2 regions of the Streptomyces sp. NPDC006643 genome follow, and region 2 is predicted to be linked to the other one. Evidence: riboswitches for the same ligand, from Rfam matches in the RefSeq annotation. Region 2 holds a riboswitch; the other holds the start of a gene.

Region 1 (4,860 bases), on a different contig from region 2:
GTCGCCGAACGCCCCGTCGATCCGGCGGACCGGCGGCCAGTACTTGTCGGCGGCCGAGACCCCGGCCGGGAAGACCGCCTCCTGACGGCTGTACGCGTGCTCCCACTCCCCGCCCAGCGCGGCGGCCGTGTGCGGAGCGTTGCGCAGCGGGTTGTCGTCCGCCGGCCAGTGGCCCGAGGCGACCTTCTCGATCTCGGCGCGGATCGCGATCATCGTCTCGCAGAAGCGGTCCAGTTCGCCGAGGTCCTCGCTCTCGGTGGGCTCGATCATCAGCGTGCCGGCCACCGGGAACGACATCGTCGGCGCGTGGAACCCGTAGTCGATGAGGCGCTTGGCGATGTCGTCGACGCTGACGCCGGTCGCCTTCGACAGCGGACGCAGATCCACGATGCACTCGTGCGCGACGAGCCCGTGCGGACCCGCGTACAGGACCGGGAAGTGCGGCTCCAGGCGCTTCGCGATGTAGTTGGCGGCCAGGACGGCGACCTGCGTGGCGCGCTTCAGCCCCTCGCCGCCCATCAGCCGGACGTACGCCCAGGAGATCGGCAGTATCCCCGCCGAGCCCCAGGGGGCCGCCGAGATCGGCCCGACGCCCGTCTCGGGGCCCGCCGCGGGCTGGAGCGGGTGGTTGGGCAGATACGGCGCGAGGTGGGCCCGCACGCCGACCGGGCCGACACCGGGACCACCGCCGCCGTGCGGGATGCAGAAGGTCTTGTGCAGGTTCAGATGCGACACGTCCGAGCCGAACCGGCCCGGCTTCGCGAGACCCACCAGCGCGTTGAGGTTCGCGCCGTCGACGTACACCTGACCGCCGGCGTCGTGCACGGCCGCGCAGATGTCGGTGATGTGCTCCTCGAACACGCCGTGCGTGGAGGGGTAGGTGACCATCAGGACGGCCAGCTCGTCGCCGTGCCGCTCGATCTTGGCGTGCAGGTCCTCGACGTCGACGTCGCCGTCCTCGCGGGTCTTGACGACCACGACCTTCATACCGGCCATGACCGCGCTGGCGGCGTTCGTGCCGTGCGCGGACGACGGGATGAGACAGACGGTGCGGCCGGTGTCCCCGTTGGCGCGGTGGTACGCCCGTACGGCCAGCAGTCCGGCGAGTTCGCCCTGCGAGCCCGCGTTGGGCTGGAGCGACACCGCGTCGTACCCGGTGACCTCCGCCAGGCGCTCCTCCAGCTCGCGGATCAGCGTGAGATAGCCCTGCGCCTGGTCGGCCGGCGCGAAGGGGTGCAGCGCGGCGAACTCCGGCCAGGTCACCGGCTCCATCTCGGTGGTGGCGTTGAGCTTCATGGTGCAGGATCCGAGCGGGATCATGCCGCGGTCCAGCGCGTAGTCACGGTCGGCGAGCCGGCGCAGATAGCGCAGCATCGCGGTCTCGGAGCGGTGCTGGTGGAAGACCGGGTGCGTGAGGTAGTCGTCGGTGCGCAGCAGGGCGTCGGGCAGCGCGTCGCGGGAGGTGGCGTCCAGCGCCTCGATGTCACCCGTGACGCCGAAGGCGGCCCATACAGTGGCGAGCTGGGCGCGCCCGGTGGTCTCGTCGCAGGCGAGCGAGACGAGGTCGGCGTCGACGAGGCGGAGGTTGACCCCGCCCTCGCGCGCGGCGGCCACGACCTCGGCGGCGCGGCCGGGGACCCGTACGGTCAGCGTGTCGAAGAACGCCTCGTGCACGATCTCGACGCCGCCCGCGCGCAGGCCGTCGGCGAGGACCGTCGCGTAGCGGTGGGTGCGCTCGGCGATGGCGCGCAGTCCGTCGGGCCCGTGGTAGACCGCGTACATTCCGGCCATCACGGCGAGCAGCACCTGCGCGGTGCAGATGTTGCTGGTGGCCTTCTCGCGGCGGATGTGCTGCTCGCGGGTCTGGAGCGCCAGCCGGTACGCCTTGTTGCCGTCGGCGTCCACCGAGACTCCGACGAGCCGTCCGGGCAGGCTGCGGGCGAACTTCTCGCGTACGGCCATGAAGCCGGCGTGCGGTCCGCCGAAGCCCATGGGGACGCCGAACCGCTGAGTGGTGCCGACGGCGATGTCCGCGCCCAGCTCGCCGGGCGAGGTGAGCAGGGTGAGGGCCAGCAGGTCGGCGGCGACGGTGACGATCGCGCCCAGCTCGTGGGCCTGCTCGACGACGGACCTGATGTCCCGTACGGCTCCGGAGGCACCCGGGTACTGGACGAGCACACCGAAGACACCGCGCTCGGCGATCTCGGCGGGAATCCCGTCGGACAGATCGGCGACGACGACGTCGACCCCGGCGGGCTCGGCCCGGGTGCGGATCACGGCGACGGTCTGCGGCAACGCGTCGGCGTCGACCAGGAAGACACCGTCCTTCACCTTGCCGACCCGGCGGGCCAGCGCCATGGCCTCGGCGGCGGCGGTGCCCTCGTCCAGCAGGGAGGCGCCCGACGTCGGCAGACCGGTCAGATCGGCGACGACGGTCTGGAAGTTGAGCAGCGCCTCCAGGCGGCCCTGGGAGATCTCGGGCTGGTACGGCGTGTACGCGGTGTACCAGGCCGGGTTCTCCATCACGTTGCGCAGGATCACCGGCGGCGTGAAGGTGCCGTAGTAGCCGAGGCCGATCATCGGGGCCAGGACCTGGTTGCGGTCGGCGAGACTGCGCAGCTCGGCCAGCACCTCGGCCTCGGTGCGCGCGTCGGGCAGCCGCAGGGCCTCGGCGCTCTTGATCACGTCGGGCACCGCGGCGGCGGTCAGCTCGTCGAGCGAGCCGTAGCCGACCTGCGCGAGCATCTTCGCCTGCGCGGCGGCGTCGGGGCCGACGTGGCGCCGCTCGAAGGGGGTTCCTCGCTCAAGCTGCGAGAGCGGTGTGCGGTGGGCTGTCATACGGGAGGCCTCCTGGTCTGGCGCGACCTGCGAGGGGCACCGACACACGGGTGCCCGGACGGCCTCCCCCTCTGTCATCAACCTGAGAGTTTCACCGGTCCACCTCGCACGCGAGGCGAACCGACTTTCACCGTCGGTGAGAGCGGATGCCGTCCGACACCTGCTCTGCTTTCCAGAGTGACCTCGTCCATGCGGTACGGGGGCCTGAGAGTTTCCGGGGAGGATTTGCTCCTTCGGCGCCTCCGGCAGTCTCACCGGACGGCTCTCCCGCACGGGGTCGACAGCCGTTCACCAGCCTACCAGCGAGCTTTCACATCGGACTTCGAGTGGCCGATACCCCGGATGTGCCCTTTCGTAGGGTGAGGGAGCATGTGCGACCAGTTGGAGGGACCGTGCAGACCGACATCGATCCGCGCAGCCTGATCGGCCGCAAGGCGTACGACCGCGACGGGCACAAGATCGGCACCGTCGACGAGGTGTATCTGGACGATGCCACGGGCGTGCCGGAGTGGGCGGCGGTACGGACCGGACTGTTCAGCCGGGACGCGTTCGTGCCCCTGGCCCCCAGCACCTACCGCAACGAGTCCCTGCACGTCCCGTACGAGCGCGGCCTGATCAAGGGCGCCCCGGACTTCGGCGTCGGCCGCCATCTCTCCCCGGACCAGGAGATCCAGCTCTACCACCACTACCGGCTGGCCCTCCCGGAGCCCGCGGCCCCGGAACAGCCCTCCCGCCCGGCCGACCGCGACTTCGGGCGCGTGGCGGGCCGCGACGACCCCGCCGAGTAGCCCGCCGCCCGCGCCGGCCGTCACTCCGGCCGGTTCTCGATGTCCGGCGATACGGCCACCAGCGGCAGCGGCTGCGACAGCTCCAGGTCGGGATCGTCCGTACGGAAGGTCCGCACCCGCCCCGGCGCCACCGACGTGGGCTCCTCGAACCGTACGGTGACCCGCCCCACGCCACTGCCCTGCACCCACCCCGCGCCGAACTCGGCGTGGCGCACGTCGTGCCCCGCGGGCCAGTGCCGCTCGGCGGCCACCTCGTCCCCTGATTCCGGCACCGGCGGCGGACCCTCGTCCACGACCTCGTCCGCCGTGTCCTGGGCGGCCTCCGCGTCGCCCTCGCCACCGGCCGTGTCCGCCGCGTCTGCCGCGTCCGCCGCCGCCTGTGCGAACAGGTCCTCCTGCGTGTAGTCGGTCAGCCCGGTGACCCCCACCCCCAGCAGCCGCACCCCACCGGTGGTGTCCAGGGACTCCAGCAGCCTCCCCGCCGCCTCCCGCACCACGCCCGGGTCGTCCGTGGGCCCCCGCAGCGTCTCGGAGCGGGTCAGCGTCGAGAAGTCGTACCTCCGCACCTTGAGGACGATGGTCCGGCCCGAGTGCCCGGACTCCCGCAGCCGCCGCACACATCGCTCGGCCAGCCGGTCGACCTCGGTCCTGACCCGCGTCCGGTCGTGCAGATCGACGTCGAAGGTGTCCTCGACGGAGACGGACTTGGTCTCGCGCTCGGCGACCACCGGCCGGTCGTCGTGCCCGGACGCCATCCGGTACAGCGAAGTGCCGTGCGCCTTCCCGACGAGCCGCACCAGCTCGTCCTCCCCGGCCTCCGTCAGATCGGCGATCGTGGTCATCCCGGCCCGCCGCAGATGCTCACCGGTGGCCGGCCCGACCCCGGGCAGTGTCCGTACGCTCATCGGCCCCAGCAGCGCGCGCTCGGTGCCCGGCTCGATGAGCACCAGACCGTCGGGCTTGGCCTGCTCGGAGGCGATCTTCGCCAGCATCTTGGATCCGGCGAGACCCACCGAGCCCGTCAGGCCCGTCACCGCCCTGATGTCCCGCCGCAGCCGCTCGCCCGTGGCGCGCGCCGATGCCGAGTCACCGGCCGAGCCGCCCGCCTCCAGATCGACGAACGCCTCGTCCATGCTCAACGGCTCCACCAGCGGCGACAGCCGGCCCAGCAGCTCCATCACCTGCTCGCTGACCGTGCGGTAGAGGGAGAAGCGCGGCACAAGATACGCGGCGT
Region 2 (4,860 bases):
CAGTTGGCGCACACATCGGTGCTGGTCTCGCGGAAGCGTCCCAAGGAGGGCTTCCCGTGGAGCGATGCTGGGCCGCTCGCACAGAGGACCGACGGTCCCCGCTGCCGGGAGTCTTCATGGCCGTAGTGATCACCCGCCAGTGGTCAAGGGGAATGTTTGCTCAAACGTGATGGAGTCAGACAGCTACCGTTATCCGGACGTTGTGATCGCCTGAGCGGAACGGCGGGCCGTTTTCGCCACGTTTCGATACGGCTCGCGCCGTCCGGAGGATGTACGGCGCGGCTGACTGTACTGGTCAGTACCGGTCGGTACGCCGCCGGGTGGGTCAGTACGCGCGCGGAGCGGCGGGCGGGTAGCCGTAACCGGGCGCGGCCGGGGGCGCGCCGTGGGCCTCCCGGTCGTAGAACGGCCGGGAGTTGGCCCGTAGCCACATCGTGACCGGGTCGTACTCGTCGGACATCGCCACGGTGGAGACCGGCAGCCCCTCGGGGACCGCGCCGATGGACTGCTGCATCATGGCGCGCACGGCGTCGACGGAGGCCGGGCTGGTGTCGTACAGATCCAGACCGATCGTCAAATACGGTGCGCCCAGGGCCGGATGGACCCACGCGCGGCGCAACGACCGTACGGCGGGGGTGCGATGGGCGTTCTGGGTGAGCAGCGCGTAGAACTGCGGGATCTCCACGGCCGGTTCGGACAGCCGCAGCGGGCCGGCCGGCATCCGGTCGAGACCGGTGGCGATGCGGCGCAGATCGAGCCACGGGATGCCGACGCCGCCGCCGGGCGCGTGCGGGTTGAGCCAGATCCCCCAGCGTTCGGGATAGAGGGCGCGGGCGATGTCGCGGCCGGTGACGACCTCGTGCGCGCGGTTCCAGCCACTGACGGACAGCTCCTGGGCGGAGGTGACGCACGGCGCGTAGCCGAGACCGTCGACCTCCATGTTCCCGTACTGGGCGTCGGGCGAGCCCGCGCGGCCGTGCCAGAGCAGCATCCACACCTGGCCGGCGGAGCCGTCGGCGAGTGCCTGGAGCAGCGCCTCGTAGGCGTCGTAGCGTCCTGGCGTCACCTGGCGCAGCATGTGCTCGACCTGCCCCGTCGCCGCGGTGCCTGACGCGCTCACTCTTGGTCCCGCCCCTCGTCGATCCACTGTTTGGACCGGCCTCCCCCGCTTCGGGCCCGAGCCGGCCAGGCCATCAAACCAGCTTAGACCGGCGGGTCATGGCCGGTTCCGGGGCCGGTCGCGACGGCGTGTTACCCGGGCGGGGCGGCGACGCGCTGGTAGAAGGGCCGCACCCGCTCCAGCATCCAGGTGCCGACCGGGTCCTGGGTGGCGTCGAGCAGGACGAGATTGACCGGCCAGCCGACGTGTACGCGGCCGAGCGCCCGGCCGAGCGCGTCCATGGGCGCGTTGCGTTCGGCGGCCTCCCAGGAGGAGAGCTGCACGCCGACGAAGAGCACCGGGGGCTCGCCCTCGATGCTGGCGAGGCCGCGGCGGGCGGAGAGGATGACGCCGGACGCCTCGAACTCCTCGGCGGCGGCGGTCAGGAAGTCGACGGGGTCCTCCTGCCAGTCCGGCTCGAAGAGCCGCACCCGTCCGCCGCTCGCGGGGCCGTCCAGCGGCGTACGGCCGACCCGGCACAGCTCCGCGACGGCGGGCGGCGGCAGCGGGGCGCCGACCGTACCGCCGGGGTTCACGGCGATGCCGAGCCGCGGGGGCAGGCCGCGGGCGAACTCACGGGCCGGGGCGACGGTGAAGGCCATGTGCGCCCCCACGCACTGGAGGTACTGCTGCTCGGAGCTGAAGACGGGGACGTACGGCACGCCGTCGATCTCCATGGTGGGCAGATCGAGACCGGGGCTGTCGGGCCCGCCGCCGTTGGGCAGCGGTATCCAGAGCTGGCTGCGTCCGAGCACCTCGACGAGCCGTCCACCCGCGGCGTCGTTGCCGAGCGAGGCGGCGAGCACCTCTTCCAACTCGTTGCCCGGCCATGCTGTGTTCACTGCGCTCTCCCGCTTCTCGCCACTGCCCGCCGCGGAAACCCTAACGCCCGGAAAGCACTGCCGCGGCGACCGGTCGCGCGCGGGCCCGGCCCGGCTCCCGGGCCGCCGCCGGCACCCGGTGGGGTGCGCCCGCGTGAGCGTGGGGCGTGGCGCTCAGGACGCCGGGAAGTCGATGCGCTCCAGCGCCCCCGCCGCGTCGCGGTCCAGGAGGACCGCCGACGAGCAGCCCGGCGGCAGGTGGCCGGATTCCGCCGACGCGACGAGGCGGGAGACCGCGCGGCGGTGGCGGGCGAAGGCGTAGCCGGACACCCCGCGGCCCCGTTCGCGCTGGCCGGCGCGGGCCGTCTTCGGGGTCACGTCGAGCAGGATCAGATGGAGCCGTCCGCCCCGGCGACGGGCCTCGCGCGCCAGCCAGCGGCGGACCCACGCCTGCGTGCCGCAGTCGTGCACGACGACGCTCTCGCCGGAGCGCAGCGCCCGCCGTAGCCCCGCGTAGTGCGCGAGACGTACCAGAGGGCGGTAGACGGCGTACGGCAACCGGGTGGGCAGTCTGCGCGCCCAGCGGTCGCGGGTGTCCTGCGAGTCGACGCCCCGTCCGCGCGCCGCCCGGCCGATCAGCGTGGACTTCCCGCTGCCCGGCAGACCCGAGACCACGACCACGTCGCCGTCGCCGAACGCCAGGCGCCGGGGGCCCCGCGGCCCCCGTTCCCGCAGGTCGCGCACGACCGGCCGGACCGCCGCCAGGGCCTTGCGGGGGACCGCTGCCGGCTGGGCGGGCACCCCCTCGGTCGTCGCGTACGCTCCTGCACGGGACCGCTGCAACGTCATCGCTCTCCCCCTGTCGGGTCCATCGCCGTGGCCGATGACCCTTGCCCACCAAGTGTAAAGAACTGGTAATACGGCACCAAGCCTTTTGCTGATCACCGCCCTGTCGGCCGAGGCCGACGCGTGCGATGATGTGCGCGCCAACTCCATAACGGCCGTTCGAATCCGCGCGGGAGAGTCCCGGTCACCGTTGGTGCCGGGCGCCGAAGGAGCAAGTCCCTCCCTTGAATCTCTCAGGCCCAGTACCGCGCGGACGAGGCAGATCTGAAAAGCGAATCGCCGTCAGGCGCTTCCACCCAAGGTGCAAGTCACGACCTCCGTATGCGTACGTGTACGTACACGTCGTGATGAACCTCTCAGGTTCCGATGACAGATGGGGAGGATCGTCCTCTCTGTCATGCCCTGGGAGCCACACCTATGAGCAATACGTCTCACACCCCCGCCCCCGAAGCGGCCGGTCCCGACGCGCCGCGCCTCACCGCGCTCGACGCCGTGCACCGCTCGCTGGGCGCCACGATGACCGACTTCGCCGGCTGGGACATGCCGCTGCGCTACGCCAGCGAGCGTGAGGAGCACCTCGCCGTCCGGACGAACGCCGGGCTCTTCGACCTCTCCCACATGGGCGAGATCACCGTCACCGGCACACAGGCGGCCGAGGCGCTGGACTACGCGCTGGTCGGCAACATCGGCACCCTCGCCGTGGGCCGCGCCCGCTACACCATGATCTGCCAGGAGGACGGCGGGATCCTGGACGACCTGATCGTTTACCGGCTCGACACGCACGGCGACCCCGAGTTCATGGTCGTCGCGAACGCCTCCAACGCGCAGGTGGTGCTCGACGAGCTGACCGGCCGCGCCGCGGACTTCGACGTCGAGGTGCGCGACGACCGCGACGCGTACGCGCTGCTCGCCGTCCAGGGCCCGAAGTCGCCCGGCATCCTCGCCGGGCTGACCGACGCCGATCTGGCCGGGCTCAAGTACTACGCCGGGCTCCCCGGCACCGTCGCCGGGGTGCCGGCCCTGATCGCCCGTACCGGCTACACGGGTGAGGACGGCTTCGAGCTGTTCGTGGAGCCCCGGCACGCGGAAGGGCTCTGGCAGGCACTGATGGCCGCCGGCGCGTCCGCCGGGCTCGTACCCGCCGGGCTGTCGTGCCGCGACACCCTCCGTATGGAGGCGGGGATGCCGCTGTACGGGCAGGAGCTGACCACCGGACTCACGCCCTTCGACGCGGGCCTGGGCCGGGTCGTCAAGTTCGAGAAGGAGGGCTACTTCGTGGGCCGTACGGCGCTGGAGGCCGCCGCCGAGCGGGCGGAGACCGCGCCGCCGCGCAGGCTGGTCGGGCTCGTCGCCGAGGGCCGCCGGGTGCCGCGCGCCGGATACCCGGTGGTGGCGGACGGCGCGGTGGTGGGCCAGGTCACCTCGGGCGCCCCGTCGCCGACACTGGGCCGGCCGATCGCCATGGCCTACGTGGACGCGTCGCACACGGCGCCGGGCACGGCGGGCGTCGGGGTCGACATCCGGGGCTCGATCGAGCCGTACGAGGTCGTCGCGCTGCCCTTCTACAAGCGCCGGAAGTAGCTCCCGCCGGCCGGGGCGTACCGCGCCCCGCGTCTCACTCCGCAAGACACATGTTCCTCACCACTCCCCCGCGTACAGGAGAATTCACGACATGAGCAACCCCCAGCAGCTGCGCTACAGCAAGGAGCACGAGTGGCTGTCGAGCGCCGATGACGGCGTGTCGACGGTCGGCATCACGGAGTACGCGGCGAACGCCCTCGGCGACGTCGTGTACGCCCAGCTCCCCGCGGTCGGTGACACGGTGACCGCGGGTGAGACCTGCGGCGAGCTGGAGTCGACCAAGTCGGTCAGCGACCTGTACTCCCCCGTGACGGGTGAGGTCACCGAGGCGAATCAGGACGTCGTGGACGACCCCTCGCTGGTGAACTCCGCACCCTTCGAGGGCGGCTGGCTGTTCAAGGTGCGCGTCGCGGAGGAGCCGAAGGACCTGCTCTCCGCCGACGAGTACACCGA

What was found. Region 2 has a riboswitch for glycine ahead of gcvT (glycine cleavage system aminomethyltransferase GcvT). Riboswitches for the same ligand answer to the same signal wherever they lie in the genome.
Region 1: linked by a shared signal. The riboswitch ahead of gcvP (aminomethyl-transferring glycine dehydrogenase) and the one ahead of gcvT (glycine cleavage system aminomethyltransferase GcvT) in region 2 are both predicted to bind glycine.

What each region holds. Positions count from the first base shown of each region.
Region 1 covers NZ_JBIAHA010000029.1:117,767-122,626, forward strand. The annotation lists gene gcvP (aminomethyl-transferring glycine dehydrogenase) at 1-2,838, opposite strand, end outside; glycine riboswitch at 3,021-3,118, opposite strand; gene ACFYNU_RS32630 (PRC-barrel domain-containing protein) at 3,231-3,626, shown strand; gene ACFYNU_RS32635 (DNA polymerase IV) at 3,647-4,860, opposite strand, start outside.
Region 2 covers NZ_JBIAHA010000003.1:250,474-255,333, reverse strand. The annotation lists gene ACFYNU_RS06105 (enhanced serine sensitivity protein SseB C-terminal domain-containing protein) at 326-1,120, opposite strand; gene ACFYNU_RS06100 (enhanced serine sensitivity protein SseB) at 1,252-2,001, opposite strand; gene ACFYNU_RS06095 (AAA family ATPase) at 2,155-2,829, opposite strand; glycine riboswitch at 2,987-3,084, shown strand; gene gcvT (glycine cleavage system aminomethyltransferase GcvT) at 3,244-4,407, shown strand; gene gcvH (glycine cleavage system protein GcvH) at 4,499-4,860, shown strand, end outside.